DNA from 3 places in the Brevibacillus sp. YAE8 genome. Region 3 is predicted to be linked to each of the others. Evidence: riboswitches for the same ligand, from Rfam matches in the RefSeq annotation. Region 3 holds a riboswitch; each other region holds the start of a gene.

What was found. A riboswitch is a leader RNA that binds a small molecule or an ion and turns the genes downstream of it on or off. The one in region 3 is predicted to bind cobalamin.
Region 1: it holds a riboswitch for cobalamin, as region 3 does, so the genes downstream of both, AC27IT_RS19875 (ABC transporter substrate-binding protein) here and metE (5-methyltetrahydropteroyltriglutamate--homocysteine S-methyltransferase) in region 3, are expected to answer to the same signal.
Region 2: it holds a riboswitch for cobalamin, as region 3 does, so the genes downstream of both, cobO (cob(I)yrinic acid a,c-diamide adenosyltransferase) here and metE (5-methyltetrahydropteroyltriglutamate--homocysteine S-methyltransferase) in region 3, are expected to answer to the same signal.

The regions. Positions count from the first base shown of each region.
Region 1 is NZ_BAAIYG010000020.1:51,247-61,525, reverse strand. It holds gene AC27IT_RS19900 (ABC transporter substrate-binding protein) at 1-318, shown strand, start outside; gene AC27IT_RS19895 (ABC transporter permease) at 422-1,432, shown strand; gene AC27IT_RS19890 (ABC transporter permease) at 1,450-2,343, shown strand; gene AC27IT_RS19885 (alpha/beta fold hydrolase) at 2,401-3,165, opposite strand; gene AC27IT_RS19880 (M24 family metallopeptidase) at 3,291-4,382, shown strand; cobalamin riboswitch at 4,398-4,604, shown strand; gene AC27IT_RS19875 (ABC transporter substrate-binding protein) at 4,895-5,929, shown strand; gene AC27IT_RS19870 (FecCD family ABC transporter permease) at 5,977-7,014, shown strand; gene AC27IT_RS19865 (heme ABC transporter ATP-binding protein) at 7,011-7,817, shown strand; gene AC27IT_RS19860 (methyltransferase domain-containing protein) at 7,814-8,824, shown strand; gene AC27IT_RS19855 (sigma-70 family RNA polymerase sigma factor) at 8,883-9,431, shown strand; gene AC27IT_RS19850 (hypothetical protein) at 9,401-10,279, shown strand, end outside.
Region 2 is NZ_BAAIYG010000004.1:189,873-200,151, forward strand. It holds gene AC27IT_RS08730 (histidine phosphatase family protein) at 1-264, opposite strand, end outside; gene cobS (adenosylcobinamide-GDP ribazoletransferase) at 261-1,001, opposite strand; gene cobU (bifunctional adenosylcobinamide kinase/adenosylcobinamide-phosphate guanylyltransferase) at 998-1,537, opposite strand; gene cobD (threonine-phosphate decarboxylase CobD) at 1,534-2,640, opposite strand; gene cobO (cob(I)yrinic acid a,c-diamide adenosyltransferase) at 2,640-3,179, opposite strand; cobalamin riboswitch at 3,463-3,682, opposite strand; gene AC27IT_RS08755 (MarR family winged helix-turn-helix transcriptional regulator) at 3,878-4,297, shown strand; gene AC27IT_RS08760 (MFS transporter) at 4,314-4,598, shown strand; partial or broken gene AC27IT_RS08765 (MFS transporter) at 4,613-5,077, shown strand; gene AC27IT_RS08770 (TerD family protein) at 5,095-7,179, opposite strand; gene AC27IT_RS08775 (copper amine oxidase N-terminal domain-containing protein) at 7,451-8,743, shown strand; gene AC27IT_RS08780 (FMN-binding glutamate synthase family protein) at 8,723-10,279, opposite strand, start outside.
Region 3 is NZ_BAAIYG010000001.1:368,602-378,880, forward strand. It holds gene AC27IT_RS01130 (long-chain-fatty-acid--CoA ligase) at 1-1,000, opposite strand, end outside; gene AC27IT_RS01135 (MFS transporter) at 1,062-2,318, opposite strand; gene AC27IT_RS01140 (CapA family protein) at 2,371-3,675, opposite strand; gene AC27IT_RS01145 (MurR/RpiR family transcriptional regulator) at 3,715-4,614, opposite strand; gene AC27IT_RS01150 (SgcJ/EcaC family oxidoreductase) at 4,928-5,392, shown strand; gene AC27IT_RS01155 (acyl-CoA thioesterase) at 5,537-6,031, opposite strand; gene metE (5-methyltetrahydropteroyltriglutamate--homocysteine S-methyltransferase) at 6,056-8,341, opposite strand; cobalamin riboswitch at 8,486-8,685, opposite strand; gene brnQ (branched-chain amino acid transport system II carrier protein) at 8,834-10,186, opposite strand.

The sequences.
Region 1 (10,279 bases), on a different contig from region 3:
ATGCTGGGCTGGACTGGCGACAACGGCGACCCGGACAACTTCCTGGCGACCTTGCTGGATAAAAACAACATCGGCGGAAACAACCGCACGCGCTGGGCAAATGAAGAAGCGCACAAGTTGCTGATGGCTGCCCAGTCTGCGACGACCAAGGAAGAACGCGAGAAGCTGTACCTGCAAGTTCAGGAAATCATCTTCAAGGACGTGCCGATGGTGCCACTGGCGCACTCGACGCCTGCGCTTGCTGCCAAGGCCAACATCATCAACTACAAGCCGCATCCAAAAGGCTCCGAGAGCTTGGAGAAGGTTGACCTCAAGTAAAACTGGATTGATCCGATGAGCAAGCAGGGTAAGAGGAGCGACCCTCTTCTTACCCTTTCTTTCTTGCACGCAGTCATTATTTTTTGGTAAGGAAAGCGAGGAGATGGCATTGCTATCCTACAGCATCCGAAGAATTCTTATGCTCATCCCCGTTCTACTGGGCATGTCCATCGTCGTATTTTCCATCATTCGTGCCATCCCAGGTGATCCGGCTCTGACCATATTGGGAGAGAAAGCAAGTCCGAAAGCGATTGAAGATTTACGGGAAGTTTTAGGCTTGAACAATCCGTGGTACATTCAATATTTTGACTACTTGAAGCAGATTATTACCGGCGACTTGGGCGTTTCCCTGCATTCCGGGGCAAGCATCACGCAAGAAATCGGCCCGTATTTGGCCGCCACCACCGAGCTGACGATTGTCAGCATGCTTTTCGCTGTCATTATCGGAGTGAACGCAGGGATTTTGTCTGCGTGGAAGCAAAACTCCTGGTTTGACTACTGTGCGATGCTGATCGCCTTGATCGGTGTTTCGATGCCAATTTTTTGGCTAGGGTTGATGGAGCAGTGGTTCTTTGCGCAAGAACTGAAATGGCTGCCATCCGTTGGTCGCGACAATTCGCGTAATCCTGTAGAGGCCATTACGCAGTTCTATATACTGGACACGATTTTGGCTGGACAGTGGGATCAGTTGTGGGAGGTCATCAAGCATTTGATCCTGCCTGGCGTGGCTTTGGGGACGATTCCGATGGCGATTATCGCCCGGATTACCCGTTCGAGCATGCTGGAAGTCATGCGTGCCGATTACGTGCGGACCGCTCGGGCAAAAGGCTTGGCGCAGTTCTGGGTCGTGTACAAGCACGCGCTGAAAAACGCGATGATTCCCGTGCTGACGGTGATCGGTCTGCAAACGGGCTTGCTTTTGGGCGGAGCGGTGCTGACCGAAACGATTTTTGGCTGGCCAGGAGTCGGCCGCTACATTTTCACAGCGATCGGCAACCGCGACTATCCGGTGATCCAGTCCGGCATTTTGGTGATCGCTACGATTTTCGTCTTGATTAATCTCCTGGTCGACCTTCTGTATGCCTATATCGATCCGCGCATTAAATACCGCTAGGGGAGGGACGAAGAGACATGGCAGAGACACAAGTACAGACGGTATCCCTGAGAGTAAAAGAGGAAGAAGTTGTCTCTCCTTGGCGGGAAGCTTGGAGAGCCTTGCGGAAAAACAAGCTCGCGATGGTGGGGCTGGCGATCATTCTGTTTTTCGTGGCAGTTGCCGTCTTTGCGCCAGTGATTGCTCCGTACCCGTATGACGAGGGGGAGCTGGTGATGAAAAACAAGCCGCCGTCCGAAGAGCATTGGTTTGGAACAGATTACAACGGGCGGGATGTGTTTAGCCGCGTCGTTTATGGTGCGCGCATTTCCTTGTGGGTCGGGACCTTCTCGGTCATCGGCTCCGTCGTGGCAGGCACGATTTTGGGCCTCTTGGCGGGCTTTTACGGCAGATGGATTGATACCGTCATCTCTCGCGTTTTTGACATCATGCTGGCGTTTCCAAGCATTCTTCTGGCGATTGCGATTGTCGCCATTCTGGGGCCATCCTTGCAAAATGCGCTACTGGCCATTGCCATCATCAACATTCCGACCTTTGGGCGTCTGGTGCGCTCGCGCGTGTTGAGCCTGAAGGAAGAGGAGTTCGTCATGGCGGCCCGCGCAATCGGGATGAAAGACTCGCGCATTCTCATGCAGCACATTTTGCCGAACAGCCTGGCGCCGATCATCGTGACGGGGACGATGGGGATTGCGACAGCGATTATCGAAGCGGCAGCGCTCGGCTTCCTCGGGCTTGGTGCCCAACCGCCGGAGCCGGAGTGGGGGAAAATGCTTTCCGATTCTCGCCAGTACATCCAGAAGGCGCCGTGGACAGTCATTTTCCCGGGCTTGTCGATCATGCTGACGGTTCTCGGCTTCAACCTGATCGGGGACGGATTGCGGGATGCGCTTGACCCGCGGATGAAAAACTGATACGCAGCAAAAGGGGCGTAAAGGGACGCAGGCAGTCCTTTTCGCCTCTTTTTTTGTTCAGTTCAGCCATTGGCGGCATAGTTGGTTGAACGTTGCTGCGGCGCGCGTGACGACCTGGTGCTTGACCGACGGCACCATCACCAGTTCCGCTTGCGGAAGCTTTTTTTCCAGTAGCCTGGCATACGGCAACATGTTCGCATCGTCTGCGCCATAGACGAGCAGCATCGGCAGCTTGAGCTGGCTCAACTGATCCGTGCAATTGTAGCGGTGCCCGGCGGCGTACAGGTGGCGGAGGCTCGCTGCATCTGTTTGGCTGCCATGCTCAATCCAGCGGGAGCGAGCAAGCGGGTCGTCGAGATGAGAGGCGGCGATCGACCTGGCAATCAGCGGAGCGGCGTGCAGGCAGGACAGCGATTGGGCGAGCAGAAAACGGCTGTGCAACGAAAAGTCGGTTACTTCGGAAAAGGCGCTGACGAGGATGGCGCCGCGCACGTTTTCGGGAAAGCGGAGGCAGTATTCGAGGACGAGCGAAGCCCCCTGCGAGTACCCCAAAAGCAACGGACGCTCAAGTCCGAGCGACTGGCAAAGCCCGTGAATCACGCTGGCAAGCTCGCGCATGGTCGTAGGTCCAGCCAGCGGGGAGCTGTCGCCATGCCCCGGGAGGTCTGGCACGACGAGTTGGCAAACATCCGCAAGCGGCTCTTGATAGTCGAAGTTGACAGAGCCGATGCACGGGGCGTGAATGCACACGAGTGGCGTGCCGCGCCCTGACAGGTGGCAGGCGATGCGGTGGCTGTCCAGTTGTACGATGGTTGGTTCCATGTTGGTTATTCACCCCTAGCATATGGTGTCCGTTTCAAGAGAGAATTTTCCGTTCCGCTCTTCTTTTTTGGACAGGGAAATGGTATTCTCGAGGAAGAATCTTGTCGAAAGCGAAGGTGACGCAGGTGTATTTGGAGCGCATTTCGAAACTGCACGAATTTTTGACCAAACAAGAGCTCGACGCGGTAGTCATCACCTCTCCCAAGCACGTTTACTATTTGACCGGCTTTTTTACCGATCCGCATGAACGCTTTATGGGTCTGATTATTCCAGCCCAGGGCGAGCCATCCCTGATCGTTCCAGCCCTTGACCGCGAAGCGGCAGCAGCGGCTTCGACTGTTCAGACGATTCACACGCATACGGATATTGAGAATCCTTACGAGCTTCTCAAGCAAGTGTTGCCAGCGAACCTGAAGAAGCTGGGCATCGAAAAAAGCCACATGACCGTAGAGCGTTACGAGGCGCTGGGACAAGTCATCTGTGCAGAGAGCTACGCGGATGTGGAAGAGCCGCTGCGCGAAATGCGCCTGATTAAATCGGCAGACGAAGTGGCTCGTTTGCAAAAGGCTGTCCAACTGATTGAAGATACACTCGGCGAGACGTTGAAAACATTCAAAATCGGCCAGACCGAAATGGAAATCGTCGCGGAGCTGGAATACCAGATGAAGCGTCTGGGAGCGGACGGCCCGTCTTTTTCCACGATGGTTTTGGCGGGGGAAAAATCGGCATTGCCGCACGGAACGCCTGGTTCGCGCAAAGTGCAGGAAGGCGATTTGCTCCTGTTTGACATCGGGGTAGCAGCGGACGGCTACGTTTCCGATATTACCCGTACGTTTGCTGTCGGCCAGATCAGCGAGCAACTGCGCGATATTTACGAAACGGTGCTGGCAGCGAACGAGGCGGCGATTGCCGAAGTTCGTCCAGGGGTGACGTTTGCCCATCTCGACCAGACCGCTCGCGACGTCATTGCCGCAAAAGGCTACGGCGATTACTTCATTCACCGTCTGGGGCACGGCCTCGGCATGGATGTGCACGAATATCCGTCCGTGCATGGGCAAAATCAGGAAACGCTGCGCCCAGGCATGGTGTTCACCATTGAACCAGGGGTGTACTTGCCGGGAGCAGGCGGCGTGCGCATCGAGGACGATGTGCTCGTAACCGAAACAGGCGTAGAAGTGTTGAGCAAGTTCCCGAAAAAACTGACGGTGATCGGATAAGGCTTCAAACTCACAATTTTATATGAATCTGATGGTGCTGCCCGGAATCGTTTGGTTCCGCCAGCTTAATAGGGAAGTCCGGTGAAAATCCGGCGCGGTCCCGCCACTGTAACGAGGAGTGTCCAGCAAAAAAGCCACTGTTTTTCGCGCGACGAAAAATGGGAAGGGCGCTGGGGATGATGATTCGTAAGCCAGGAGACCTGCCATGAGATGATTTACAATCGACCCACGAGGATGGGACAGATGTGGAAGCAGACTAGGAACAGGCGTCATTGGCAACGCCGAATCTATAGGCATGTCTACGTATGTCAAGCACCTCCCGATTGGAAACTGGGGGGTGCTTTTTTCTATGAACATCGCCGTGGCGGTCGAGGCTGTGAAAGGGGTGATGCATTTCCTGTGTTGCCAAACAAGCAGGCTCTCTGTATAGTAAAGGTGTAATTCGTAATCATTACGATTTACATAACGCTTCATTTTCATCATGCCAACAACAAAAGAAGAGGGGTTACCAGATGAGTACAATCCGTAAGAGAAAAAAAGCCTTCCACGGTTTCTGGATGGCAGCGCTGGCAGCGATTATGCTGCTTTTGTCCGCATGCAGCTCGGCAGCACCTGCTACGACCGAATCCACGGTGGCGAATGCTGGCTCGGAGCAAACGGCCCAGCCTGCTGCTGACAACAAGCCCGTCACGATTGTGACCAACGGGATCGAGATGACGTATCCGGAAGCGCCCAAACGCGCTGTGACGATGAACCAGCACGTAACCGAAGTCATGCTCGCGCTGGGGTTGGCTGACAAAATGGTCGGAACCGCGTACCTGGACGATCACATTTTGCCTGAGCTGAAAGCCGACTACGACAAGGTACCAGTCCTGTCTGACAAGTATCCGACCAAAGAGGTGCTTTTGGCCGCAAACCCTGACTTCGTTTACGCAGGCTGGAAAAGCGCATTTGGCGACAAAGGCGTCGGCTCGATGGAGGATCTGGAAAAAATGGGGATCAAATCGTACCTGCAAGAGTCCTCGAACAAGCCGGGTCCGACGATTGACGACGTGTTCGCCGATATTCGAAACATCGGCCGCATTTTCCGCGTAGAAGACAAGGCGAACGAACTGATTGGCAAAATGAAAGCGGAAATCGAGCAAACCACGAGCAAAATCGGCACGGTGGACAAGCCGCTGAACGTGTTCGTGTACGACAGCGGGGAAGATCAGCCGCTGACCGCTGCCAACAACTACATGACTTCTCTGATTAAAGCGGCAGGCGGCAAAAACGTGTTCGACGACATTCAAAAAGGCTGGGCGACCGTAAGCTGGGAAGAAGTCGTGAACCGCAAGCCAGACGTCATCGTCGTGGTCGACTACGGCGACAAGACGATCGAGCAAAAACAAAACTTCCTGTTGTCCAAAAAGGAACTGGCTGACGTGCCAGCGATCCAGAACAAACGTCTGATCGTGCTGCCATTGTCCGCAGCGTCCGAAGGGGTACGCGCACCGATCGCGCTGAAAATTCTCGCGGAAGGTCTGCACCCGGATACATTCAAATAAGAAACGGCTGCTTAGACAAGGAGGGAACGGCCCTGCACAAGATCAAGATGCCCTTCATCATCGTTGCCCTGCTGATCGGGCTTGTCGTCTCGATTACGTTTGCGGTGACACTCGGCTCGGTGGAAATCAAACCAGCGACGGTATGGAAAATTGCCTTGGCGAATCTCCCGCTGGTCAATCAATGGGTGGAAGTGGATTGGTCAAAAGGAGAACAGACCATTATCTGGGACATTCGGTTTCCCCGCGTCCTGCTGGGGGCTGTCGTCGGGGCCGGCCTGTCTGTTGTGGGGGTGGCGATCCAGTCTCTGGTTCGCAACTCCCTCGCAGATCCGTACATATTGGGAGTCTCCTCGGGCGCATCGGCCGGAGCGACGCTGGTCATTTTGTTCGGAGCATTCAGCATGTACGGACAATTCGCGCTTTCTTTCGGTGCTTTCACCGGATCGCTCGTCTCGATCCTGCTTATTTTTACCTTGTCCCGCATCGGCGGGCAAAACTCGACGGTGCGTCTGCTCATGGCCGGCATCGCGATTTCCGCCATCCTGTCTGCGATCACCAGCCTGATTATTTTTTCCGCGCCCAACGAGCACGGCATCCGCTCTGTCCTGTTCTGGATGAGCGGCAGTCTGGCCGGAGGGAAGTGGGAGTATTTGACCATACCGACGCTGATCGTCGTCATCTGTCTGATTGTCCTGTTGACGCAATACCGTTCGCTCAATGCGATGCTGATGGGCGAAGAAGCGGCGGGGACGCTGGGCGTCAATACGGTGCAATTTCGCAAGCTGCTGCTGGTCATTACCGCGCTTTTGACGGGCGTCATCGTCTCGATCAGCGGGTCTATCGGCTTTGTCGGCTTGATGATGCCGCATATCGTTCGCGTCATCGTCGGCTCGGACCATCGTCGCGTCCTGCCTGTCAGCGCCTTGTTCGGGGCCATTTTCCTGATCTGGGCGGACGTGATCGCCCGGCTTGCGTTTGCGCCGGAAGAGCTGCCGATCGGGATTATCACGGCGCTGTGCGGCGGTCCGTTCTTTATTTGGTTGATGATGCGCAGCTCATATTCTTTCGGAGGTAGCGGGCGATGAATCTGCATGTGGAGAACATTTCGGTCGAGCTGGAGAAAAAAACGATTTTGCGCGACGTTAGCCTGACGGTTCGCTCCGGCGAATTTGTGGGGCTGATCGGGCCGAATGGCAGCGGAAAGTCCACCTTGCTCAAAAGCATTTATCGGGCGCTCGAGCCGCGCAGCGGATTCATTTCCCTGGACGGGGCTGACGTGTATCAGCTTACCGCCCGGCAAAATGCGCAGCGCATGGCGGTCGTGCGCCAGGAGTCGTCGATCGAGTTTGACTTTACCGTCATGGAAATCGTCATGATGGGGCGCTCACCCCATAAAAGGCTGTTTCAAACCGATACCCCGGCGGACAGCCGCATCTGTGAAGAGGCGCTGGAGCGGGTCGGCATGCAGGCGTACGCCTCGCGCAGCTTTTTTTCCTTGTCTGGCGGAGAAAAGCAGCGCGTGCTGATTGCAAGAGCGCTGGTCCAGCAAGCCGAGTTTCTCGTATTGGACGAGCCGACCAACCATCTGGACGTCCGGTACCAGCTACAGGTGATGGATCTGGTCAAGACGCTCGGGATTACCGTGTTTTCCTCGCTGCATGATCTGAATATCGCCGCCATGTACTGCGATCGGCTGTACGTCATTCGCGACGGGGCGCTGGTTGCTTCCGGCACGCCGGAGGAAGTGTTTGAACCCGGGTTGATTCGCGACGTTTTCGGGGTAGAGACAGAGGTGGTCACCCATCCGATCACGGGGAAAAAACACGTTTATTTCTTTTCGGAAGCGGTCCGCGTCCAGCAATCGCGACAGGAGGTCAAAGCATTATGAGTGTGTACAGTTGCCAAGTATGCAAGTTCCGCTACGACGAATGGCTAGGCGATACAAAAAACGGCGTCCCACCAGGGGTGCCTTTTTCGCATTTGGCAGGCTCGGTCTGTACGACCTGTGGGATGCAAGGGGAAGGGCGGCATGTGCGCCTCCCGGAAGCCAAATTCGCGGGATTGGAAGCCACCTATTACGACCAGTTTGCCGGAAAAGCGGGCATCGCTTTTTACCGCGACTGGCTGCTGCAAGAAGCAGAGCAAGCCCCGGTGTCCGTGCTCGAGCTTGGCGTAGGCACAGGGCGCATTGCCATTGAGCTGGCGCGCTGCGGCTTGTCCGTCTGCGGCGTGGACAATAGCCCTGACATGCTGGAGATCGCGACAAAAAAGAAGCGGCGCATGCTCAAGGACAACGAGGAACTGCTTGAGCTGATCGAGCAAAATGTACAGGAGTTGCAGCTTGCTTCCCGCTTTACCCATGTGCTGCTGCCCGAAGGCATTTTTCAGCAGGCGACCTGTAGAGAGGAACAGCGGCAGTTGCTTTCGGTCGTTGCCCGGCATTTGACAGAAGGCGGAACAGTGGCGATTGACTTGCTCCTGCCGCCTGTGAACCGCAAATGGTCGCTCATGCAGCGCAAGTTTGTTTTTCCGGACCGGATGGTGTACCAAAAAGTCGAGGGAGAAACGCTCATTGCCGAGCAAAAGTTCCGCTATACGCTGACCTATGAGACGTTTTTGGAGCAGATGGAGCAGCCGCGCTACCGAGTGGAGCGCGAGCTGGCGCTGCTGTTGCCGGGAGAGCTGGAGTTGCTCCTGGAATCTTCGGGCTACAACGTCGTGCAAAGCAGGGAAAACGTCGTTTGCCACCACAGCCAGCCGCCAGAGCAGACGGAAGAGTACGAGCTGGATCGCTGGCAGCACGGCGGCTATCCGTTTGCGGAACCACCGGGCGCTCCGGGGGCGGCGACGCGCTGGACGATCATTGCCAAAAAAAATTCCGCCCCTTCCCTGTAACAAAATCTACGCGGCTGCATCTAACCAGTAAAGGATTTGCGTGAAGGAGGTCGCGCCCTTGGATACGTTGCAGCCTACGGCAGACGCTGCATTCGAACAGATCATGCAAGAGTACGGGACGCGGGTCCTTCGGCTGGTCACTTTTCTGGTCAAGGATCACAGTCTGGCTGAAGATATAACTCAAGAAGTGTTTGTCAAAGTGTATCGGCATCTGCCCCGGTTTCGCGGGGAGAGCACGGTTCATACGTGGCTGTACCGGATTGCGGTCAACGAATGCAAAGGCCATTTGCGCTCCTGGTCGTTTCGGAATATCCTGCCTCGCTCGTGGATCAGGCAAGACGGCGAGCTGTCCACGGAGCATCTCGTGCTCGACCAGGCAGAGCGGGATCAGCTTGTGACGGAAGTGCTGCAGCTTCCTCCGCTGTATCGCCAGGTCATCGTCCTGCACTACTATGCCGATTTGACGATCAGCGAGGTCGCCTCTGTGCTCGCAGTGTCAGAGGGAACAGTCAGAACCCGGTTGCACAGGGCGAGACAACGGCTGAAGCAGAGTCTGGCGGAAGGGAGTGAGTGGGAATGGACGAGAACAGATGGCTCGCAAATTTGAAGGACAGGGCCGATCAAAATGCTTTTCGCGACGTCCGCTTTACCGAAGCGATGAAGGATCAGGTAAGAACGCGGATAAGCCGGGAAGCGAGAAGGAGCGGCTGGAAAAGGCTCGCCATGCCAGCGACTGTCCTCGTCCTAGGCTTTCTCATCTGGACGGCTTTGCCGCTGCCACAGCCAGCCGAGCATGCCGCCCATCCCCAACCGCCCGTGCCAGAGCTGCTGCCGGGCGGCCAACTTCTCGCGCCGGATTTGTGGAAGCCGATGCCGCTCATTTCGGCTACGTACGAGCAGCAATCTTTTTCCTATGTAGGGGAAAAGCCTGTCCGGGCGATGACCGATCCCGACGGCCTGTACGAAGGACAGACACAGCGCTTCATCTGGCTGTTGAACGCAAGCGAGTTGTCTCGGGTGGAGCTTGTCGCTTACAGCAGTGCGGGCAAGCGCATCGAGCTGGGCAGCTATCAGGTGATGGGGCCGCTGCACGATGCGTCCGGGCATTTTCCATCCGGCATCGCACTGCCCGATCCGGGCGTCTGGAAGCTGCAGGTGCTGTCCCAAGGCAAGCAGCTCGGACATGTGTTCGTCGAGGTGAAAAAAGGCATTTCCCCCGCGAACCGCGAACTGGTCGAGCCGATCGTCCGCAGCTATTTGGAGACGGAAGAAACCAAGCTGGGCTGGCTGCCGAATGACAGAGAGGTCAGTCTGGAGCTGTTGGGAGTGGAGGCCCCGAATGCAGAGCGCAGGGTCGTGTACGCCTGGGTGAAAGTATTGAGCAAAAATCCGGCGCATTCCTCCGGCGTCAGCGCTCCGATGGTCTTTTATCTCGCTTACGACGGACAAACGTAC
Region 2 (10,279 bases), on a different contig from region 3:
GTCGCCAAACGACAGCTCGCGCAAAGCCGGGACGGAAATGATCGGCAGCCCCCACTCGTCTGCCAGCGGCCGGGCCGTTTGCGTGCAGCGGAGCAAATCGCTTGCGTACAGCGCGACAGGCCGTTTTAGTTGCTGCGACAATTGCCGCGCCAGCTCGCGCGCCTGCTGCTCCCCCTTTTCGTTCAATGGAATGTCGCTATGCCCGAGATATTTGCGCTCCCGATTGCTGTCTGTCTCCCCGTGCCGTATCCAGATCAACTTCATGTCCACCAGCTCCCGACCAGTACGAGCAGCATGACCGCCTCGCCGCTCTCGATAGCTGCTCCGTAGCAGTCTCCGTTCAGGCCGCCGAGCTTGCGGGCGACCGAGCGGGAAAACAACAGCACGAACAAAAGCGAGACGACCATTGCCGCGACGACCTGCAAACCTCCGGCGAACCAGCCAGCCGCGGCGAGAACGATGTATCCGGCGGCGATGGCGACAGGCGACAGCCCTGCACTGATGCCTTTGCCGATCCCTTTTTCCTGCGATAAATACGGCCACAGCCGAATCGACAGCAGCACATGTGTCCGCGCTATGGCAGGAACGAATACGAGGAGCACACCCCAGCCAGGATGCGCAAGCTCCGCGACGGCCCCTGCCTTGAGTAAAAGTAGCAAGATCGCGGCTAAAACCCCCATCGCGCCCACGCGGCTGTCTTTCATGATCGCGAGCACTTGCTCTTTTGGCCGGCTGCTTCCCAGTCCGTCCGCCAAATCCATCCAGCCGTCCAGATGCAGTCCGCCTGTGATGTACACCCAGACAGCGAGCGTCAGCACGGCGGACAGCCACGGGCTAAAGAGCACAAGCCCCGTCTGGTGGACTCCCCATAGCAAAATACCTATGACCAGCCCGACTGCCGGATACCAGTTGACGCTTTTTTTCCACGCCTCGTCGGACGGGCGCAGCCACGGAACCGGAATCCGGGTGAAAAAGGCGATCGCGTGCCAAAATGCATTCATCCTTTGATCCTCCACGGGATTCCGGCCATGACCGCGTAGACCGTCTCTGCCTGGCGCGCAGCCCGCTGGTTGACGTCGCCCAGCGCGTCTGCGAACCAGCGGCCGAGCCGATTCATGGCGACACCGCCCAGCCCGACCTCGCTTGTGACCGCAATCACTTTTTGCGGGGAGCGCCGGACAAGCCCCAGCCACGCCTCTGCCTCCGCAAGCAGCGCCTCTGTGTGCGCCTCGCTTCGCCACTCTGCTTCCTCGACGCTCATCAGCCGATTGCTCACCCACGTCGACAGGCAATCGATCAGCACGACGTCGTAAGGTGTGCTAGCAGGCTCGTAGTCGCACAGCCGCTCGCCGACCTCCACGCTGCCCCACTGCTTCGGTCGCCGCTCCTTGTGCCGCTCGATCCGCTGCCGCATTTCCTCGTCCCACGCCTGACCCGTCGCCACGTACAGGACGCGCTCTCCGGCCTGTTGCGCCAGTTCTTCCGCAAAGCGGCTTTTTCCTGAGCGCACGCCGCCTGTCACCAGCACAAGACTCATCGCTCCCCGCTCCCTTCGCTGTGTACCTCGCGCAAGGCCGCGATCAAGCGCGCATTGTCTTCTGGCCCGCGAACGGCGATGCGCACGTCATGCGCCGTCAATCCGGGATACATGGCGCAACTGCGAATCAGCACGCCTTTTTTGCCGAGCCGCTCTTGCAGTTGTGCGGCTGGCAAGCCCTCCGGCGAGCGAAGCAGCAAAAAGTTCGCCTCCCCCGGCCAGACCTTCCAGCCCAGCTCCCCGCGAATAAACGCGACCAGGCCAGCGCGCTCCCTGGCGACCAGGCTGCGTGTCCGCCGCTCGTACTCATGCTCTTGCAAGCACAGCTCCCCCGCCAAAAGCGCAAGCGCATTCACGCTCCAGCTCACCTGCTTCGCGCGCATTTTCGCAATCGCGTCAGGCTGGGCGATCGCGTATCCGAGACGCAAGCCGGGGATCGCGTACATTTTCGTCATCGAGCGCAGCAAAATGACGCGGGGAAAGCGCTCCAGCCGACTTGCCAGCGTAAACTGGCGGCTTTCTTCCACAAAATCGAGAAACGCCTCGTCCACGACCAGCCACGTATCGGTCTGGGCCGTCCAGTCCGCCATCTGCAACAGCTCCTGTGGCTCATACAAGATGCCAGTCGGATTGTTCGGCGAGCCGACAAACACCAGATCAGCCTGTTCGAACAGACGGTACAGCTCGGCGCTGTCGGCCTTGTAGCCGTTCTCTTCTTTTCCGTAGCAGCCGATGACGGTTGCGCCAAACTGCTCGGAAAGCTCTGCATATTCCGAAAAGCAAGGATAAATCACGCCGACTGTTTGCGGCTGCAGCCCGAGAATCGCGAGCGCCATCGCTTCTGCCGCTCCGTTCGCAGGCAAAAGCCATTCCTTTGGCAACTGCAACCGCTGCGCCAACGCCCGGCGAAACTGGCGATGCCCAGGGTCCGGGTAACGCAGCACGGCAGACAGAGAGGCCAAAAGCATCTCGCGCACGCTGTCCGGCATGCCCAGCGGGTTAATATTGGCACTGAAATCAAGGAATTGGCCCGGCTCCATCCCAAAGCGGTCCGCTGCCGTCAACAAATCTCCGCCGTGGCCGTACGCTTCCAGTACGTTCATCAAAACTCTACCCCCAGCACCGCTGGTATTCCTTCATCGTAGTAATGCTTGATCGGCTTCATCTCTGTCACGAGATCGGCCATGTCGATGATTTCCTGCTTGGCGCTCCGCCCCGTCACGACCAGATGCACATGGCTCGGCCTGTTTTGAATCGCTTCCAAAACGTCCGCGAGCGGCAGCACGTCCGCAATCGGAAAACGGTCGATCGCCAGCGCATTGTTCAGCTCGTCGAGAATGACGACATCGTACTCGCCCGAAGCGAGCTTTTCCCGGGCGAACGCCCACGCTTCCTGCAGCGCCGCGCGATGCTCCTCCGGCGTCTTCGTCCAGGTGAAGCCTACGCCTTTTTGCACGATTTCGATGCCCAGCTTGTCGAAGATGATTTTCTCTCCGTACGTGCGCTCCGGCGACTTGATGAACTGGATCATGATGACCTTTTTGCCTCGTCCAGTCGCGCGCACAGCCAGCCCCACCGCGGCTGTTGTCTTTCCTTTGCCGTCTCCGGTGTAGACCAAAAACAGGCCCCGCTTGTTGCTCAAGTACGCCCACCCCCAAAATAAACTGTAGGCCCCGTTGCCCATCCCTAATAATTTTCGGAGGCACAGCGCTCCAAAAATGCAGTTTAGGCTCCGTTGCCTATTTCAAATGTTTTCCATAGCCTCGTTATTTACCTGACTGAAAAAGTGAAGAGTTTGCCGATTTGCTTCCTGTTTCGCTTTCCGCGTACAAAAAAACGCCTTGTTTCCCCAAACCTCCAAGGAAAACAAAGCGCGGATAGCCGACTGCAACAATCCTCACCTCATCCTTTGACCCGAAGGAAATCAGTGGACATCAAAACAGGCAGGTCTCCTGGCTCAAGGATCTTCGCTCTTCTTCCTCCTTCCCGCACGCTGGCGTGCAGTGGATGGCGCCGTTGCCAAGAAGAAGAGCTCCTCTTTTACAGTGGCGGGACCGCGTTGGCTTTTCACCAAACTTCCCTTTTAACCTCGCATTCGCAAACTATCGCTTGCGAAAAACAAGGACCTGTTTTTCTACCATATTCAAATGTCGTTCGTTTCTATGACAAGCACTTGCTTTAATAATAGCAAATGCTACCGGGGATTCAAGCAAAAGCTGCGGATAGGAACATACTGGGCATTGATCTTTGTTTTGTGAACTAATTATTTGTATACAAATCTTTTGTGTGCGTGTTATCTTATTCTTACATCGATTTCCAATAAAATATTTGGAGGTACATATGGATCGGATTGAGGATTGCTATGGGTTTCTTCTCGGGAAGGCGTATCAAAAAATCTGGCAAATGGAAAAGGCCAAATTATCGCCGTACGGGATTACTCCCGTGCAGTTTGTTCTATTACATGCGCTATGGGAAAAAGATGGCCAAAAAGGTGTGGAATTGGGTAGTCGGCTTCGCTTGGATGGAGCAACCATCACGGGGGTGCTCGATCGACTGCAAAATATGGGGCTCATCGAGCGTCGTTCCGATCCCAATGATCGCCGGACGAACTTGATTTTTCTGACTCCGCGAGGCAAGGAATTGGAACAACCTCTGAATCAGATCAGTGACGAAGTGAATCAAGAAGCGATGTCCATATTCAGTGAAGAAGAAGCGAAATTATTCAAAAACATGCTGACCAGATTGGGATTAAACTCATAAGGAGTGCGTTGAGACTGTGAAGAGCAAAGTGCATTACGCGTGGATCATTTTATTTGTCACCTTTTTCGCATTGTTGGCTGTGCAAGGAGCAAGACTTTCTTTCGGAGCATTTATTGAACCTTGGGAGAATGGCTTTGCCGCGGATCGAGGTACCATTTCTCTCATCTCCACATTGAGTTTTGTCATTTATGGCATATCCCAACCAATAGCAGGCAGGTTGATTGACCGCTTTGGTGCCAGGTCCATTCTCTTAGGCAGCACACTTCTGGTTGGTCTGAGCATTTTTTCACGCAATGGGTAACTTCCCTCTGGCAATTGTTTATTCTCTATGGTGTCTTCGCTTCCATTGGTGTTGGAGGTGCCTCCAATGTAGCCGCAACCATTATGGTCACAAATTGGTTCAATAAAAGGCGTGGACTCGCATTCGGAGTAATAGAGGCTGGCTTTAGCGTAGGCCAAATGGTAGTTGTGCCAGCCTCACTGTTTTTCATACAGTGGTTTGACTGGAAAATGGCTGTTGCGGTATTGGGTCTCTTTTTACTGATCGTGGTATTTCCCGTCATGATGTTTCTTCTGAAGAATCATCCTGCCGAAAAGGGTTTGCAACCGATAGGAGGTTCGCCACAGATCGCAGATGAAAGACAACAAATACATCCTTCCAGCCGGCAACCGGTCAGGCGGATATTTCCAACCAAGGCTTTCTGGTTTCTGATTTTGCCGTTTTTCATCTGCGGATTCACCACTACCGGCTTAATGGACACGCACCTCATTCCCTTTGCCTAACGAAACCAGCGAGCTTACAAAAAGTCCGCCATGATGATTTCCAGGTCAAACGGAGTGATTCCCTCGTCCATGGAGAAAACCGTGTCCGCCTCATCCGCCCGGTCAGTCAGCGTGCCTCTCGCTTGCGCATGAAGCGTGAACAGCTCATAGAGAGTGGGCTTCACCAGCGAGGTGAGCGCCCTTCCCATCCACTCCACGCCGCCTCCGTTCGCCTCTACGTTATTGACAAACCGGGGGTGGGAGCGCAGCGCGATGTCCGTCCAGATCACTTTTCGCTCCGCCAGATCGAGAATGACCGGGATGCAGATCGTAGAGCGTGAAGCGAGGTCGATCTTGTCCTGCACCGTCTGCGGTTCAAAAATTTCCCCCGACTGTGGAGCCTTGCGTATCATCCAGCCCGCATAACATTCGGGCAAATCGCAATAGGGCTGACTGGTAAACGAGTTCAGCGACATGACCACGTAACGGCCGCCGTAATGAAGGACAGATTCGATATCCACATCGATGAACTCGCAGGCCCCCATCGGCGCCCTCACAATGTCGCCGCTATGGTAGGCGCGGTATTTCTCCGAGCGCAAATTCGTGTAGGAAATGTGCTCCATGTACTTCCAGTCCGCGTCGTACAGCACCGCAGACAAATCGACGTCGACGCGCCCGGTGGGGACGTTGTTGACAATGCCTTCCTTCCACCAGGTGAAAAAGCGGATCGTACTGCCCTCCGGGATCGGAAGTCTGGAGCCGCGCACGATCGTCCGCAGCGCTTTGCTCGCCGACCGTTGCGAAAAAGGCACGAGCTGCTCCTGCAAGCGCGGATCGAGGTAGACTTTTCCCAGGGAAGGCAGGGCAGCAAACCGCTCCAGCAGGGCTTCCCGGCATCTGCGGGCTGCACTCGCGCGGACGTCTTCCGGCAACTGCGGCAGCGCGTTTGCAATCGTCTGTACTTTTGCCACCTCTCCTTTCGGGAAAAAGGTGCGCCACTCTCCGTACGCTTCTCTTTTCTCGAAGTGGTTCAGCGCTTGCAGCAGCACAGGGGTAGACACCAAAGGCGCGACCTGTGCAAACGAACGGAGCACCTCGTCACGATCCGCTGCCAGCCTGAGCAGGTGGTCGAGGCGCCGGGCAAATTCCCCCGGCCGCTGCACGAGCAGGCTCGTCGCCTCGTGCACATCCCCGCACGCCAGCGCCAGCTCGACCTTGCTGTTGAACGTTTCCAGCCGGCGGTTGTTGCGCAAAATATCGAACGCTTCCGCCGTCTGCGGATAGCGGTCCTTGTATTCGAACGGATGCAAGATTTCCCCGAGGCGAATCCAGCGGCCTTTGTAGCGCAGCATGTCTTCCGCGAGGTTCGGGCTGGCTTCCAGCAAGCGCAGCAGTAGGCGGCGCTCGGCGCGGCTGAACTTGCGGAATTTCGCAGGGGCGGCCAGGCTGACATCGCCGTCAGACAGCGCAACCGCCAGCCGCAAGACGTCGGTCGCCGTTTTGCAATAGGTCGCAAAAAAGCCGGGCGGCAGCTTGTCGGCACGCAGCAAGATGCTGGCTACGACCGCCGCGTTTTCCTTGTGCGGAATCTCTGGCGGCAGCGCTTCTGCGATTCCATCGCACTCGGTGAGCAGCGCTGCGAGGTCTTCCTTGTCCTGCGCCGAGAGCGAGCTTTTTGCCCGCAACAGGTTCATGCCCGTCTGCAAAAGCTCTTCGTCCGTTCCCAACTGGATCACCTTCAGGCGGGATTCTCGCAACAGCGGCAGCCGTTTTTTCACCTCGTGCACAGGAAGCTGCCACGTCAGGTAGTGGATGATCGCCTGCAAATACAATTCTCCCTCGCTCGCCTCCATCACTTGTTCGGGAAAATTCGGATACATCGGCTTGTACTTGCGGGATGCGCCCACCATTTCTTTCAATACCGTCACTACCTCGGAGTAAAGCGGGAAAAACTCCGCTTCAGACAGCGTGCGGATTCGCTCCAGCAGCTCCAGGGAAAACGTGTAGCCCAGACTCTCGATGTTGCGCAGAGCCGCAGCCAAATAAGAGACAGGCAATTCATGCTGTCCCTTCTCGACGACCAGTTTATTTTTCCGGCGAAGGTAGATTTGATTTTTCATCGGCCTCAATAAAAAAAATCAGGAAAGCAGTACCCCTAATCATCAATTGAGTAGAAGGAAGGTGTACAATAGCCTGATTTTTTATTCCTTTTGTCATTTTCAACCATTTTACCGCTGGGTCGCCGCTCCTGTAAAGTCATCCAGTGGAAAAGTAGTCGTTTCTTCACAAATTTTTCCTGCTCCCCTGCAACCTTGTAATCAGGTAAAGGCAAACAGTCCTATTGTAAAATAGTACAGCACATTCTATAGAAAGACGCGAGGAAAAGCACGCATGAAAAAACTGCAGCGAGTCGGCCTGCTGACCTTTCTGCTCAGCGCCGCTCCCTTCTCTTTTGCCCAGTCCGCTCCGCAAGTCCAGGTAGCCGTGAACGGAGAGTACGTCACGTTTCCCGACGCCCTGCCTTACGTGGACCCAAGCACGCAGCGAACCATGGTTCCCGCCCGGTTTGTCGCGGAAAAGCTCGGTCTTGGCATGCAGTGGAATCCACAGACGAGCCAGGTGACGCTCCGGAAAGAACCGGACACCATTCAGTTGACCATCGGCCAGGACTACGCGCTGGTCAACGGGAAAAAGGTCCACTTTGACGCCCCGGCCGTGCTCCGCAGCAACCGCACGATGGTTCCGCTGCGCTTCATCAGCGAGCTGTTTGACGCCCGGATCGAGTGGCTGGCCGAGCGCAACCTGGTCGCGATCACCACTTCCGGCCATGCGAGTGCAGTCCCTCCGGCATCTGTGCCGCCTGCTCCTGACAGCACATGGCAGCATCGGCGCAGCACGTGGCTTTGGGATGCCAGCCTGCTCTACACCCAGCAAGAGCAGATTATCCAGTTTGCGAGCGAGCATCAATTGAGCGCAATCTACCTGCAAATCGACCGGGACATCCCGCCGACTGTCTATCAGCAGTTCATCCGCAAGGCGCAGGAAAAGCAAATCGCCGTAGAAGCGCTGGAAGGCCGTCCCCAATGGGCTTTTCCCGCAAGCCATGGCGAGCTCAAGGCGTTTATCAACTGGGTCCGCGCTTACAACGCCTCGGTCGCCGCGCAAGAGCGGTTCGCCGGGCTGCATTTTGACATTGAGCCGTACATTTTGCCGGAATGGAAGTCAAACCGCGACAAAATCGTGCAAAGCTGGATGGACACGGTTCGCCTGATCGAAAAAGACATGCGCTCAAGCGGGCTTACGCTCACGCTCGACATCCCGTTTTGGCTCCATCAGGTCAAAGTCCCGGGCACGGATTACAGCTTGAGCGCCTGGATGCTGGAAAAGGCAGATGCCGTAGTCATCATGGACTACCGCAATGTCGCGCTGGGCAACGACGGGATTATCGCCAACGCCCATCCGATTTTGCGGGAAGCGGCCACGCTGAAAAAGCAGGTGATCGTCGCCGTAGAGACGGCTCCCAGTGCGGAAGGGCCGCACACGAGCTTTCACGCACTGCCGCTCCAGACGATGAAAACCGAACTGCAGTTGGCGAAGGAACATCTCGAGCATTATGCGAGCTTTGCCGGCTTTGCGATTCACGACTACAACCATTGGGTCAGGCTAAAGCAGGGCGGCTCCTGATTCCCCCGTCTTCTCGGGGTACGGAAACAGGTCCGCTACCCGCACGCTTTGCCCGCTTTCATTTGTATAGACGACGTGCTCGCGGCGAAAATCGCGCGGACTCTCCAGCCCGCAGGCGGCCGCCAACGAAAACAGTCCCTCGCGCAACTGCAAAATGTAGTTCATGACGCGCCACTGCTTTTCTTCCGGGGCGAGCGCCTTCTGGTATTTGGAATCGGTCGTGGTGATTCCCGTTGGACATTTGCCTGTGTGGCATTGCAGGGCCATGATACAGCCGTTTGCCATCATGAAGCCGCGCGCGGAGCTGACCAGGTCCGCGCCGAGCGCCAGGGCGATGGCGACTTTGTCCGGGGTGATGAGCTTGCCGGAAGCAAAAATTTTGAAGCGGTCGCGCACCCCGAATTTTCGCGCCGTGTCATCGAGAATGAGCAGCGCCGGATAAAGCGGCAGCCCCATCCCGTCCGCCATGGCTTTAAACGTCGCGCCTGACCCTCCCTCCGAGCCGTCCACGGTGATGAAATCCGGGTAAATATCCAGCTCGACCATCTTGGCAAACAACGGCTCCAATCTTTTCGCATCCCCGACGACAATTTTGATCCCGACAGGCTTGCCGCCCGCCTCCTGCAGCGTGGCGATAAACCGCAGCGCCTCCTCGGGATTGGTCAGAAAAGCAAAGCGGTTGGGCGAATTGACGGTTTTGCCGACAGGCACCAGCCGCGCTGCCGCGACCTTTTCTGTGACTTTGGAGCCTTCGAGGTGGCCGCCGCGTATTTTCGCTCCTTGATGAAATTTCAGCTCGAATGCCTTGATGTTGGGCACGCTGGCCTTGCGCTTGTATTCCTCGATGGAAAAACGGCCCGCGTCATCGCGGAAGCCGAACATGCCCGGCCCGATCTGCGAGACGATATCCACGCCTGTCGCAAGGTGAACCTCCGCCACGCCGCCCTCTCCCGTATTGATCCAGGAGCCTCCTGCCATGCGGGCTCCGCTTCCGGTAGACAAAATATAGTTCTCCCCCACCGCCCCGTACGATGTGGCCGATGCCCCGAACATGCCCTTGAGCCGCCACGGATGCTCGCGGCGCTCTCCTACGACAATGTCATCCTGATCGTGCAACAGCCACGGCTTCACCTGTTCCTCGATCCATTTTTCCTGGCGGGTAAACAACCCTTCATCTGTAATCACGTACTTTTTGCCCAAAATCGGCCGATCGTTATCTACCCGCAGCTCGCTCGTCAGCTTCGGGAACATGGCGTTGGACAGGTAAAAGCCCGGCTTTTCGTAATCGCGTCTGCCGCCAAACGAGATGAGGTCCGTCCTGTATTTCGCCGCGTAAACAAGCCCGACAAAATCTGCTCGCGAAAACGGCCTTCCCTCCGTGTCGTTGTCAAACCAATACTGGCGAAATTCCGGTCCGAGCTTTTCCAGCAAATAGCGCACCCAGCCCAAAAAAGGATGGGAGCGAATGATGGAATGCTTGGGGTGTTTGGACAAGACGTACATATAGCCGAAAAAGACGAGCGGCGGCACTGCCAC
Region 3 (10,279 bases):
CATGGGGGATGTCCACTCCGACCGAGCCAGGCTTTCTCGTCCCGCGCAACGGGTTGAAGGCAGTGGCCGGAGCCGCCTCGGACAGCCCGTAGCCTTCTAAGATCATTACCTCGTACTTGGCTTCGAACTTGTGCAAGAGCTCGACTGGCATGGATGCGCCGCCCGAGCAGCAGAGACGGACGGAAGCGAAATCTTCCTTCGTCGCATTCGGCAGTTGGAGCATGTAGTTGTACATTGTCGGAACGCCCGCAAAGCAGGTCGCTTTTTGCTCGCGGATCGTATTGACCACTTCTACCGGATGGAAGCGTGGAATGATGATAATGGATGCGCCGTAGCGAATCGGACCGTTGAGGCAAACCGTCATGCAAAAGACGTGGAACATCGGCAGCACCGCCACCACCCGATCTTCGGGGAGCAGCTCGAACAAAATCCCCATCGCTTCTGCATTGGAAGCCATGTTGCGGTGAGAGAGCATCGCGCCCTTCGGCTGCCCGGTCGTGCCGGACGTGTACAAAATCACGGCGAGATCGTCTTCGTGTCGCTCTGGCTCGACAAAGCTGCCGTCCCCCGCTTGTGCGACCTGCTCCAGCGTCAGCTCATCGCCTGTCGCCTCCGTGTAGATGAGATGTGTCACATGCTCCAGTTGTTCCTTCAAGGGGGTAAGGACAGGTTCGAGCGCGGCGAGGGCGATCACGGCTTTAGCCTGGCTGTTGGCGAGGATAAAGCTGATCTCCCGCGGCGTGTAGATCGGATTCATCGGGACGACGGCAGCACCTGTCCGCAAAATCGCGTAGTAAGCGCTTACAAACTGTGGCCGATTGTCCATGATGAGCGCAACAGCGTCTCCTTTTCCGATCCCGAGCTTGGCCAAGCCGGAGGCCAGCTCATCCACCTGCTGGTTCAATTCTCGGTACGTGGTCGTCTCCCCCGAAAATATGTAGGCGGGATGGTCCGGGAAATTTTGTGCGCTTTGCCGCAAGTTTTCATTCAAATGATACATCACATCTACCCCCTTTTCAGAAAATTTTAACACCTGAAACGAGCCGGATAAAGCATTTCTTTTAGGAAACCGTAGGGATTTCTGCGAGCAACGGCGTCTTTTTTTCTTCCCGTTTGGCAAAGAGCAGAAAGAGGACGCCGCAGCCGACAAACAAGAGCGCATTCACGATCATCGCATGGCTGAAGCCGACGCCGACATTCCCTGCTGCCTGCACAATCGAGCCTGTGACGAGCGGAGAAATAATCCCGGCCAGCGTGACGAGACTGGACAGCACGCCTACAAGCAAGCCCGTGCGCTCTGGCAGCATGCTGCTGACGATGACAGAGGCGGCCGTGCCCACGGAAAAAGCAAACCCTTTTCCCAGGCAGAGCGCGATCAGCACAAGCGGCGTCGACTGCACGAAGGTGACCGCATAAAAGCACACGCCACCCAAAATGATCGAGACTCCCCCTACCAGCACGTACGATTTGCGGTAGCTGCGATGCTTTTTATAGAGGCGATCCCCTGTCCAGGAAATCAGGATGGTCATCAGCCCTGCCAAAAGCCCCATCCCGGCAATCGAGTAGGCCATTTGCTGATTCGTTAAATGGATGACTTGCACCAGGTAGACAGGCTCCCATACAGAGGCAAACGTCGTGCCCCAAATTTGCGCGAAATAAATGAGGAAGCAGAGCAAAAACGTCGCCGAGAGCAGGACGCCGGAGATGTCTGTCCACTTGGCTTTGGGCAAAGCTGCCGCAGGCTTTGCCGCCTCGACGCTGATCGGCGGTCTGTCCTTGCCGACCCACAGCCAGATCAAAAGCCAAATCAGGCTGAGAGCGCCCATGAACGCCCAGGCAAACCGCCAGCCGTTGCTGTCAATGAGCGAAACCAGCAGCGGAGCCGAGGCCACAGCGCCCACAAAAGCGCCGAAGTTGACGGTCGAATAGACGAGGCCACGCTTTTCTTCGGGAAACCATTTGTTCAGGTGGCTGACCACCGTCGCCCAAAACGGGCCTTCGCCGATGCCAAGCAGCACCCTCGCGACCACGAGCATCGGCAATCCGGCGATCGCATAAGCGCCAAACTGGATGACCGTCCAGGACAAAGCCATGATGGCGAGCATCTTTTTCGTCCCGATCCGGTCCGAGAGCGCCGCCCCCAGGATTCCGGCGATCGAGAAAAACCAGAAGAAGCTGCTTCCGACCAGCCCCCACTCTTTTTGCGACAGGGAAAACTCTGCCATAATCGGTACCGCAGAATAGCCCGCAATCGTTTTGTCCGCATAGTTAATCATGTACAGCACGAACAGCATGACCATGGTGATTCTCGCCATCATGTGAATCACTCCATTCAAGTATGGGATGGAAAGCAGATTCGGCGCAGCCAGCTCAGCCTTTTTGCAGCCGCACCCTCCCGATGCCGTTGTCCATTTCGATAACCGTGCCGTACGGTTCGCAAAGCGCCCGCAGTCCGAGCAAAATCTCCGGGTTCGCGCTCAGTCTCGGCCAGCCCATCCGATAGACAGGCTGCTCGAAGCCAAGCTCAATCGGGTGCAGCTCCAGCTCGACCAGCTCGCCATTTTGCATACTCCACAGCGGAATGACCGACTGCCACACCTCTTTGTGCACGCACAAGCCGCGCGTGTAGTTCGCGCTCATCGCCTCCAGCGCGTCTGCGACGTTGTGCGTATGGTCCAGCCCGTAATGTTCGTAAAAATCGGCCGGCTGCGTCGTCACCAACTCGGTCTGGAAGACGAAATCGCCCAGGCTGTAAAAGATCGGCCTGTTTTTGTAAATTTCGATGCCGCGCAGCAGATGCGGACCGTGCCCAACCACGGCATGCGCCCCGGCGTCGATACACGCTTTGGCGAAAACAGGCAAAAAGTCTGCGGGCACCTCTTTGGCATCGCCTTTCATCTCATGCGCGTGAATGCTGACCACGACGTAGTCGGCGCGCCGCTTCGCCTCCCCGATCCGCTGCACGATCCGGGCCAGATCGCGCGGATGCGGCTGAGTCGTCGTCCCCTCCTCTTCTCCCGCCATAAAGCGGGCGTTTCCGAACAAAAAAACGTCTTTGCCCGGATCGTTCATGAAGCCTTCCTCGATCAATAGCTTGTTGAAGGCGTTGATGTCTGTCACAGCGGCAATCTCTTGCAGCCTGGCGAGCTTTTCCGGCTGCAAATAATGCGTCATGACGTAGCGCAGCGGATTGATTCCGGGGCGGCCGATGCTGTCTGGACGCTGTTCGCCCGCCGCCCACCACGGATGGAACGTCGATGTCGCCGCGATCAAGGCCACTCTCGCCGACTCGCATTCGAGATAGCGGGGAGCGGACGCCTCCGCGAGATTTTTGCCAGCGCCGGCATGGACGAAGCCGTATTCATTCAGGTGGCGCTCCGTCGCTTCCAGCCCGCCGTACAAATAGTCGAGCGTGTGATTGTTCGCCCAGCCGATCATGTTAAAGCCATAGTCCTTCAATACCTGCAACGAAGCTGGCGGCGACATCGCCCAGGTGCCGCCGCTTTGCGCGCTCGGATAGCCTTCGTTGTCGTGCACGGTCGACTCCAGATTGGCGATGCGCACATCGGCACGATGCAGCAAACGGGCTACTTCCTGAAAAGCGTGATCGCGATAAGGCAAGTCGCGTGTGAGAAAGCTGTCGCCTGTAGCGGCGAACCAAACGGGCAAAGACATGGCTGCATCCTCCCTTACTTTTTTGATAATCGTTGGATTTTAATAGATCGAAAAGTCTTCTTCCTCTTCTCCGACGAAGGAGTAGAGCTTCGAGCTGATCTCATCGTAGTGCTGCAGCCGTTGTTGCACACGCGCAGCATCGTGGACCATCACCCCTTTGACGAGGACATTCAGCACCGAAAACAGCGTAGGCATGCCGCTGGTCGCAACAGGCTGCGGCGTCGTGATTTTCAGCAGCAGATCGGCAGCCTGGCTGATCGGCGACAGCTCGCCCTCGGTAATCGCGAGCACTTTTGCCCCCAATGCCTTGGCGGAATGCACCATGGCGACCGTCTCGCTCGGATGGCGCGGAAAAGAAAGCGCAATGACGAGCCACTCCTGCTCGCGTTCGGTCAAAAAGTAGTCGGCGTTGTCGACCGCGCCCGTGTACAGGTGGGTGTTGCCCTTGATCGCGTTCAAGGCGGAAAACAGCCACTTCGCCGGGATGTGGCACCAGCGAAACCCTACGACGACGATCCGGTGCGCCGCCATAATGCTTTGCACAGCCTGATGCAGCAAGCCGTAGTCGATCTGCTGCAAGCTTTGCTGGAGGTAGGCGATGTCGGTTTCTATGACCTGGTGCGCGTAATTGTCGCGGGTGAGCGCAGCTTCGGTGTCGCGGTATTTCTGGATCGGCCCCTTTCTCTGGTCGCCGATCAACAGCGACTTTTTGATCTCCTCCTGCAACTCTGTGTAGCCGGAATAGCCCAGCGCGTAGCAAAAACGAATGACGGTCGCCTCACTCGTATTCGTCAGCTCCGCGATTTTTTTGGCCGTATGGATAGCTAGCAGGCTCGGCTTTTCGAGGGCGATTTTGGAAATGATCTTTTGGCTGGCGGTCAAATGGCCGTATTGCTTGCGAATGCGTTCTTTTACGTGCTGGTGCTGATCCTGATCCATACCGAAAAGACTCCTTTGCGTTTCGTTTGGTGCAAGTTTTGAGAATAGTATATCTTTTGCATTAATTCACTTCAATACATATTGAAAAATGTAGTTTATCCTTCAGTTTGCTGCCTGCCATCGCTGTACGACCGGAACTCCATCCGGATGGAAACACACTCGCAGCGAAGCGCACGGCAGCCACAGCAGACCATGCACACGCGCGGCGCGATCCTGAAAGTAGCGTTCGGTGCGTGCTCACAAGCCTTTGACATCGTTTCGGGTTCGTATGATACACTATGGTTCAAACAGCCACCCAAGGAGGTACGCCAGGATGGGCACAGCCACACACGAAGATGCGATTCGCACCCTCTACCGGCAAGTCATTCGCGGCTGGAACGAACACAGTGCATCCGGCATGTCCGCTCCGTTCGCGGCAGACGGCGAGCTTATCGGCTTTGACGGCAGCCATCTGATCGGACGAGCCGCCATTTTTACGCACCTGCACGACGTTTTTTCCCACCATCTGACTCCCCCCTTTGTGTACAAAATCAAGTCCGCATGCCTGCTCAGCGAGGAAGTGGGGATGGTTCGCGCCATGGTCGGCATGATCCCTCCCGGAAAAGACGAGCTTGATCCAGCGCTCCATGCGCACCAGACGCTCGTAGCGAAAAAGCAGGGCGAGCAGTGGGAAGCCGTACTGTTTCAAAATACGCCTGCACAGTTTCACGGACGGCCCGAGCTGGTCGAGCAGTTTACAGAGGAGCTGCGGCCGTTGGTGCGGCAACAGTTGTTTTGACGTTGCGGCTTTCCCCGTGCCGCATTGTGTGTTTGCCCTTGATCCCTTAGTGCCTGCGTGCCGCTCACAGCAAAAGCCCTCAACCTGTCGGTGAGGGCTTTTGGCATTGCTTTTGTTGCTGTATGCTGTTTCTTGCAACGGTGACTACAACTCCGCCTTCCGCTGCTTCCTCAGCGCGTAGCGATGCTTCGCCTTTTCGTGCTGGAGGCGCTCCTCCTCGGTTTCCGGGATGACGGCGGGCACCAGCGTCGGCTTGCCTTGCTCGTCGAGGGCGATCATCGTCAAGTACGCTCTCGCGGTCATGCGTTTTTCGCCTGTCAACAGATTTTCCGACTCCACCTTCACGAACACTTCCATCGACGTGTTGTGCGTCCAGGTGACGTACGCTTCCAGGTTGATCGCTTCCCCTGTCTTGATCGGCGCGAGGAAATCGAACGAATCGCTGGACGCGGTGACTACCGGCTTGCGGCAATGGCGCATCGCCGCGATGCAGGCGATCTTGTCGACGTACGCCATTACTTTGCCGCCGAAGATCGTATTGTGATGGTTCGTATCCGGCGGGAAGACGAGGTCTGTCAAAAAAGTTCTCGACTGCCCGACAGGCCGTGCTTCTGTTGCGATCTGGGCTTCTGTTGCCATCTGTGCTGCTCCTCTCGCTCATGCTTATGCTTTTTGTGCCAGGCGGTTTCGTACTGCGTGTGTCGCCGCTACCATGTTTTTCAGAGACGCGATTGTCTCCTCTCTGCCCCGCGTCTTCAGCCCGCAATCCGGGTTGATCCAGAATTGCCCTGGCGGCAGGACTTGCACGCCGCGGGACACCATTTCCTCGATCTCGGCCACAGCCGGAACGCGCGGGCTGTGGATGTCGTAGACACCGAGGCCGATCCCTTTGTCGTACGTGCACGTCTCGAACACCGAGACGAGCTCGCCGTGGCTGCGGGAAGTTTCGATCGAGATCACATCGGCATCCAGCTCGCTGATGACGTCGATGAAATCGTGGAATTCGCAATAGCACATGTGCGTATGAATTTGCGTGCCAGGCTCGACTGTCGAGGTAGCGACCCGGAACGACTTGACTGCCCAGTCCAGATACGCGGCTCTGTCTGCCTGCTTGAGCGGCAAGCCTTCAAGCAATGCCGGCTCATCCACCTGAATCATGCGAATGCCCGCCGCTTCCAGCGCCTCCACCTCTTTGCGCAGCGCCAGCGCGATCTGCTCGCACACTTCCTGACGGGAGACGTCGTCGCGCACGAACGACCAGTTCAAAATCGTGGCAGGACCTGTCAGCATCCCTTTCACTGGTTTATCCGTCAACGACTTGGCATATACGCTCTCCTTGACCGTCATCGGGGAGACGAACTGCACGTCGCCGTAAATGACCGGCGGTTTGACGCAACGGGAGCCGTACGACTGCACCCAGCCGTTTTTCGTGAAAACGAAGCCGTCGAGCTTTTCGCCGAAATATTCCACCATGTCTGTCCGCTCGAACTCGCCGTGCACCAGCACATCCAGGCCGATCTGTTCCTGAATGGCGATCCACTCGCGGATTTGCTCCTGAATGAACGCATCGTACTGTTCGACGCTCCAGTTTCCTTTTTTGAACTGCTGTCTGGCCTGGCGAACTTCTGTCGTCTGCGGGAAGCTGCCGATCGTCGTCGTTGGCAGCAGCGGAAGCTTCCACGTCGCCTGCTGAATCTCGCGACGCTCGTGGAACGGCACTGCCCGCTTCGCCGCTGTCGACGCCAGCGCTTTTCTCGCCTCCTGCACTTCCTGGCGGTTCCGTGCCGGAAATTGGGCCAAGCGCTGCAAGTCTTTCTCGTTCTGGGCGATTTCCTTCGAAATAACATACTTTCCATATTGGAAACCTTGGACTAATAAGCGCACTTCAGCCAATTTCTCATCGGCAAACGCCAATGCGACGCGCACTTCTTCCGGCAAATCGGTTTCGTCTTCGACGGTAACCGGAACGTGCAGCAGGCTGCTCGACGGCTGAACCCATACCCGTTCTGGGGCTACTACGGTGCACAACGTTTTGACCAACTCCCACTTTTCCTCCAGGGCCGAGCGCCAAATGTTGCGTCCGTCGATGACCCCGGCGCCGAGCACTTTGTCTTGCGGGAAACCGTGCGTCGTCAAGTTCGCCAGGTTTGCTGTTTTCCCGTGAACAAAATCAAGGCCCAAGCCGTGGACAGGCAGTTCAATCAGCTCCTCGTACCAGTCCACTGCTTCAAAGTACGTCTGCACCATCAGCTTCAGGTGCGGCAGCGCCTGGCTGAACTGCTCGTACACGCGACGAATGAGTGTTTTGTCTTGCCCGGTAAGATCGAGGACAAACGCAGGCTCGTCGATCTGCACCCACTCGACGCCGTGCAGTTCCAGCTCGCGAAGGACGTCCACGTACAGCGGCACGATCTGATCGACGACGCGTTCAAATTCGTCTTTGGCATACCCTTTGGACAGCTTGACAAACGTGTACGGCCCGACGATGACAGGCTTGCCGGCGATCCCTAGCTGATCTCTCGCCTCCAGGTACGCTTGTAGCGGCCTGTTTTCCGTCAAGACAGGCGTGCGCTCGCCGAACTCGGGGACGATATAGTGGTAGTTCGTGTTGAACCACTTGGTCATTTCGCTGGCGACCGCGTCTTTGTTGCCGCGCGCCATCGCAAAATACGTAGCCAGCGGCACCGGACCGCCCGCATACGCGAACCGCTTCGGAATCAGGCCGAACATGACCGCCATGTCGAGCATGTGGTCGTAGAACGTAAAGTCGTTGACCGGAATCCAGTCGATCCCCTTTTTTTGTTGTTTGACCAGGTGCTGCTTGCGAATTTGCTCCATTTGCGCAAGGAATGTCGTCTCGTCGAGTTTCCCCGCCCAAAAAGCTTCCAGTGCCTTTTTCCACTCGCGATCTTTGCCGATCCGCGGGTATCCCAAGTTGCTGCTTTTCATTTGCTTCCTCTCCATCCTTTGCGATCATTTTTTCGATTTCGCCCAATAAAAAAGGCATCTCCAACGATCAGAAAGAACGTTAGAAATGCCAAATAAACACTGAGATCACAGCATCCTAACACCTCCCTATCTCCCGTAGGTTAAGCAGTGTTGTCGAAACAGGCAGGTCTCCTGACTTGAGGATCATGATCTGCACAACGCCTTCCCAGTCAGCTCGACCAGTGGCCAAAAGTTGTGCAAACTCCCCTCATACAGTGGCGGGACCGTGTCGGATTCTCACCGACTTCCCTTTTCATCCTTGCGCCGATATTCATCGCCAAGGAACCTGTCTCCACTCATATGAAATTGTCGGTATGAGTGCATGTGCCCCAAAAATGGGCGGGACACACCTTTCTTCATACAGTAACACGTAAACCAGTTTTTGTCATGCTAAACTATTTCCACTTTGCAAACTGATGTCAACGTTCAGGCTGCTTCCTCATAATGCCTGTCCTATTGCTTGGTCAGGCGAAGCTCACGCGCGCGCAGCGATGGTTTGCGCATCAAATAAACGAGGTAGCCGCCAACGCCCCCGATCAATGCAGGCAGCAGCCAGCCCAGGCCGATCGTGTACATCGGCAAGTAGCGGGAAAAGACGTCGTTGATCGCCGCAAGCTCGACCCCGGCAGCATTCAGCCCGTCAAACAGGCTAACGAGAAACGTACCGAACAAGCTGCCTTGATACACCTCTGGCCGACCGCCAAACCTTTGATGCAAAAACGTCAAAAAGATCAGCGAGATGGCGATTGGGTACATCGTCGTCAAAATCGGAACAGACACCTTGATGAGCGCAGTCAACCCGATATTGGCGACGAGCGTGCTGAACACAGCCAAAATGACGGCAAACTTTTTATACGAAATGCGCGGAAACATAGCGTGGAAAAACGACGAGCACGCCGTAATCAATCCGACGCTGGTCGTCAGGCACGCCGCAGTAATCATCAGGCCGAGCAGCAGGCCGCCGTAAGAACCGAAGTAATAATTCGACACTTTGGCCAAAATTTGCGCCCCGTTTTCCAAATGGCCGAGCTTTTCCACGCTGGAAGCGCCCATGTAGGCAAGCACCGAGTAGAAAAACGCCAGGAGCGCACCCGCAATCAGCGTTGCTTTGGCGCACGTCAGCAAAATTTGCTTTTTCGACGTAACCCCTTTTTCCTTGATCGCATTGACGATGATGATGCCGAATACAAACGCCCCGAGCGCGTCCAGCGTCAAATAGCCGTCCTGGAATCCTTTGAAAAACGCCTTGGACTGGTAATCGCCCACTGGCGCTTGCAGCTCGCCAATCGGATACACGATCGCCGTCAGGACGATGATGCCGATAAACGTCAGCTTCATCGGTGTCAAGACTTTTCCGACTACATTGATAATTTTTCCAGGATTGAGCGACAACAGGCAAGCGAGCGTGAAGAACAAGACGGTAAACACAATCAACGGAAAAGGCCCGGCCTGCTCGGACAAGAACGGCTTGATCCCGATCTCAAACGAAACATTCCCGGAGCGCGGAATCGCAAAAAACGGCCCGATCGCCAAATAGAGCAAAATCGTGAAAACAAGACCGAACAGCGGGTGCACACGGCTTGCGAGCGAACGCAAATCGTCTTTACCTGAATACACCAACGCTGTAATTGCCAAAAGTGGCAAGCCAACCCCTGTCACGAGAAAACCGGCGTTGGCTTCCCAGACGTTCGTTCCCGCCATCTGTCCCAGCATCGGTGGAAAAATCAGGTTGCCTGCTCCGAAAAACAGCGCAAACAGCATAAATCCGATGATGACGATAAACGAATATGAAACTTTTTGAAGCATGACAAAAACCTCCTGTGAGTAAGAACGAAGGGCCTTGTAAGGAACCCTCAGATTAGTGAAAAAATTCACGAAGTCTAGCGGCTCGTCCAGCCT